2 regions of the Halomonas sp. RT37 genome follow, and region 2 is predicted to be linked to the other one. Evidence: predicted binding sites of a transcription regulator. Region 2 holds the regulator's gene; the other holds the start of a gene.
The links. The regulator FNR, encoded in region 2, switches genes on or off when oxygen is low (the NO sensors DNR and NnrR bind a similar motif). The targets are predictions, from matches to a motif close to TTGATNTANATCAA.
Positions count from the first base shown of each region.

Region 1: ccoM (cytochrome c oxidase subunit CcoM) is a predicted target of FNR. The motif match lies at 1,097-1,110, and genes of this name have one in related genera.

Region 1 is NZ_CP098827.1:1,866,653-1,868,851, forward strand. Features, by position in the region: gene rfaH (transcription/translation regulatory transformer protein RfaH) at 1-405, shown strand, start outside; gene NFG58_RS08125 (peptidylprolyl isomerase) at 428-934, shown strand; gene ccoM (cytochrome c oxidase subunit CcoM) at 1,173-1,286, shown strand; gene NFG58_RS08135 (proline--tRNA ligase) at 1,455-2,199, opposite strand, start outside.
Region 2 is NZ_CP098827.1:775,945-778,143, forward strand. Features, by position in the region: gene ttcA (tRNA 2-thiocytidine(32) synthetase TtcA) at 1-671, shown strand, start outside; gene fnr (fumarate/nitrate reduction transcriptional regulator Fnr) at 832-1,572, opposite strand; gene NFG58_RS03530 (sulfite exporter TauE/SafE family protein) at 1,727-2,199, opposite strand, start outside.

The DNA of each region.
Region 1 (2,199 bases), 1.1 Mb from region 2:
CTGGAGGTGCAGAAGAAGCGCCGCAACAAGCTGACCTGGGTCGAGGAGCCGCTGTTCCCCTACTATCTGTTTCTGCGGCTCGACCAGGTCGAGAGCAACTGGCGCCCGATTCGCTCGACCCGCGGAGTGTTGAAGATCGTGACCTTCGGGCTGTCGATGCCGGTGCCGGTCAGCGATGAGCTGATCGACCTGCTGCGCCAGCACGGCGAAGCCAAGGACGACGATCCTGGCCAGCTTTACTTCCGGGCCGGAGAGTCGGTGGAGATCACCGACGGCCCCTTCAAGGACCTCAAGGCGGTGTTCGAGAGCCACAAGGGCGAAGAGCGGGCGATCGTGCTGCTCAACATGCTGCATCGCCAGCAGCGCCTGGAAATGCCCGTCGCCGCGCTCAAGCGCCAGGACTGATGTCGACCCCAAGGAGCCCGAGATGAGAATTTCTCCCCAGTGTGTGGTGCGTCTGCACTATGTCCTGAGCAACCAGCAGGGCGACGTCCTGGACGATTCCTGGAAGCGCGATGAGCCGCTGGAGTATCTGCACGGTCACGGCAACCTGATGGAAGGCCTCGAGCGCGCCCTGGTCGACGCCGAGGTCGGCAGCCGCCTCAGCGTCACCCTGTCCCCGGCCGAGGCCTATGGCATGCGCGACGAGTCGCTGGTGCGCGAGGTGGGGCGCCAGGCCTTTCCCGGCACCGATCTGCGCCCCGGCATGTGCTTCCAGACCCCCGGCGATGCCGGCCCGCAGATCGTCAGCGTGGTGGAGGTCAAGGGGGACAGCGTGGTGGTGGACACCAACCATCCCCTGGCCGGGGAGACCCTGTCGTATCGCCTCGAGGTGCTCGAAATTCGCCAGGCCACCCGCGCCGAACTGGCCAAGGGGCACCCGCTGCCGCCCGGCACCGAGGCCTCCGAGGTGGAGGACCGCAAGGTCCTCTAGGGCTTGCCTGAAAAGTGCCTGTGCTCGTCGACGTTTCGCACAAGGCCCGGTAGCGGTACCTGGAGGCGCTTTCGCTGAAAGGGTGCCACAGACGACGAAAAAGCCGCCTGTTGTAGGCGGCTTTTTCGTAAGAAATGGCGGGCCGATGTCTCATGGCGTCCCTTGACGCAGGTCAGCACAATTCTGGGGCCGACCGGGTACCATGAATTCATCGACACAGAGACAGGAGGGCAGCGCCATGTACGTCGACAACGCCGTCATTTTCGGGCTGGGTGCCGTCGCTCTCTCTGTGGCCTTCATGGCCGGCTGGATCGCTTTTATCATCCGCGACGCTCACCGTCGCAAGCGATAGTCGTCAACCAGCGTCAGGGGAGGGGGAGTCATCCCCCTTTTTCAACCGACCCTTCGGGGTCGGTTTTTTTTTGGTTCATTGCTTCTGAGATCACCTGAACTCGCCAGAATTCCTCTGGACCCGCCTGCCAGGCGCGCCGCGACAAGCCGCGGCGCGCCAGGCGGGGCCTTAAAGGGCGATGCGCTGCTTGAGGAACTCGACGATATCGTCGGCGGGCACCATGGTGGCCTCGCTGTCACGGCGACCCTTGTACTCGAGCTCACCCTTGTCGAGGCTGCGATCGCCCACCACCAGCCGATGGGGCAGGCCCATCAGTTCCTGATCGGCGAAGCGCACGCCGGGACGCAGATCACGATCATCCAGCAGCACGTCGAAGCCGGCGGCGCTGAGTTCGTCGTGCAGGCGCTCGCTGGTCTCGCGCACGCGCTGGGACTTGTGGGCGTTCATCGGCACGATGGCGATCTGGAAGGGGGCGATGGCGTCGGGCCAGATGATCCCGCCCTGGTCGTGGTTCTGCTCGATGGCAGAGGCCACCACGCGGGTGATGCCGATGCCGTAGCAGCCCATCCAGGGGTGAACCGCCTTGCCTTCGTCGCCCAGTACGGTGGCGTTCATCGCCTCGCTGTACTTGCGACCGAGCTGGAACACGTGGCCTACCTCGATGCCGCGCTTGATCGACAGCACGCCCTTGCCGTCGGGTGACGGGTCACCCTCGACCACGTTACGCAGGTCGGCGACCTTGGGCAGGGCCACGTCGCGCTCCCAGTTGATGCCGAAGTAGTGCTTGCCGTCGACGTTGGCACCGGCGCCGAAGTCGCTCATCAGCGCCACGCTGCGATCGATGACGATCGGCATCTCGAGCCCCACCGGGCCCAGCGAGCCGGGGCCGGCGCCCACGGCGGCGCGGATCTCT
Region 2 (2,199 bases):
GCCTTCAGCGCAACGCGCCGGTCAACTTCTCGCTGGTGGCGGTGAATCTGGATCAGAAGCAGCCGGGCTTTCCGGAGCATGTGCTGCCGAACTATCTGGACAGCATCGGCGTGGACTACCACATCCTCGAGCGCGACACCTATTCGGTGGTGAAGGAGAAGACGCCGGAGGGCAAGACCACCTGCGCGCTCTGCTCACGCCTGCGGCGCGGCTCTCTCTATGGCTTCGCCGAGGAGATCGGGGCGACCAAGATCGCTCTGGGCCACCACCGCGAGGACATTCTCGAGACGCTGTTTCTGAACATGTTCTTCGGTGGCAGCCTCAAGGCGATGCCGCCCAAGCTGCTCTCCGACGACGGCAAGAACATCGTCATCCGTCCGCTGGCGTACTGCCGCGAGGCCGATATCCAGGCCTACAGCGAGGCGATGGAGTTCCCGATCATCCCGTGCAACCTGTGTGGTTCCCAGCCCAACCTGCAGCGCCAGGTGGTCAAGGAGATGCTGGCCGAGTGGGAGGTCAAGCATCCCGGGCGCCTCGAGAGCATGTTCAAGGCGGTGACCAATGTGGCGCCGTCGCAGCTGGCGGATCGGCAACTGTTCGACTTCGAGGGGCTGGAGGCCGTACAGGCCGAACGCCAGGCCCGGCGCATCGACGTGGTGGATGCCGGCTGATCTCGCCAGCAGCGAATGTGCATGATGCCATGACAGCGAAAGAGGCCGCATCTCCGGATGCGGCCTCTTTCTTGTCACACGCCATCTATTACGCTTTGCTTTCCAGATCCTGGATACCGGGCCCTGCCGGCCAAGCCCGGCACACTGCCGCCAGGCCCGCTCAGGTAACTTCGGTGTCGGCCAGGGTCGACAGCGCGGTCAGGTCGAGGATATTGACCTCACGTCCCGATACCGCCACCAGATCCTGCTGCTGGAAACGCCCGAGGATACGGCTGACCGTTTCCACCGCCAGCCCCAGGTGATTGCCGATGTCGGCGCGGGACATGGACAGGCGGAAGCTGAACGGTGAATAGCCGCGGCGGCGGAAGCGGTCCGACAAGCCGAGGAAGAAGCAGGCCAGGCGCTGATCGGCGGTCTTGCGTGACAGCAGCTGCATCATCCGGCGGTCTTCTCGCAGCTCCTTGCTCAGGGTGCGAAACAGCTGGGCACGCAGCTCCGGTAGGGTCTGGGTCAGCGCATCGAGGCGGTCGAAGGGAATCTCGCACACCGTGGTGGTCTCCAGCGCCACCACGCTGCCGGGATAGCGGCCGTCGTCGATGCCATCCAGGCCAACCAGTTCACTGGGCAGGAAGAAGTTGGTCAACTGAGCTTCGCCGCTGCCTTCGGTGGTGATCTGCTTGAGACTCCCCGATCGGACCGCGAAGACGCTGGTGAAGCGATCTCCCTGCTCGACCAATCGTGTGCCTTTCTTGATCGGCGGGTGACGACGGATGATGGAATCGAAGCGCTCGAGGTCGGCGGTCTCCAGCGACAGCGGAAGGCACAAGGAACTCAGGCTGCAGGACTCACAGCGAGTCTCATGCAGCATGGGACGCCGCCGATCTTGGGCCGTAGGACTCATTCGCAGCTCCTGTGGATCTGGGATCGATATTGACTGGGCCATGGGGAGAACAGACGTCGCCCGTACAGCACGTTGATGGCACTATTCTACACCCTCAGATCAGCTAAAAGTGGCGTCTACCTCTTTAGGATTAATAACTTAGAGGTAGGATGCGTCATTGATGCAGCCCAGTCCAAAGTTGCCAGACGGCAAAGGCGATGATCATGCCAGCGGCGACAAGGCGTGTTGCCCGATGCGCCAGCAGGGCCTGCATTTGTCTGGCGGCGAGGCCCGTCACCACCAGCGCCGGAAGCGTGCCAAGACCGAAGCTCGCCATTAGCAGTGCGCCCTCGAGGGGCTCGGCCCGTGCCAGGCTCCAGGCCAGCATCGAGTACACCAGGCCACAGGGCAGCCAGCCCCAGATGGCGCCCAGCGCCACCGCCTGGGGCAGACGCACCACCGGCAACAGGCGTCTGCCTGCGGGTTCCAGGTACCTCCAGAGGTGACGTCCCAGTGCCTCGACGTGACGCAGGCCTTTCCATAGATCGGCAATGTAAAGCGCCATCAGGATCAACATCAGGCTGGCGACGATCTGCATCAGGCCACGCAGGGTCGGCGAAAGGCCGATCACCGAACCCAGGGTGGCAA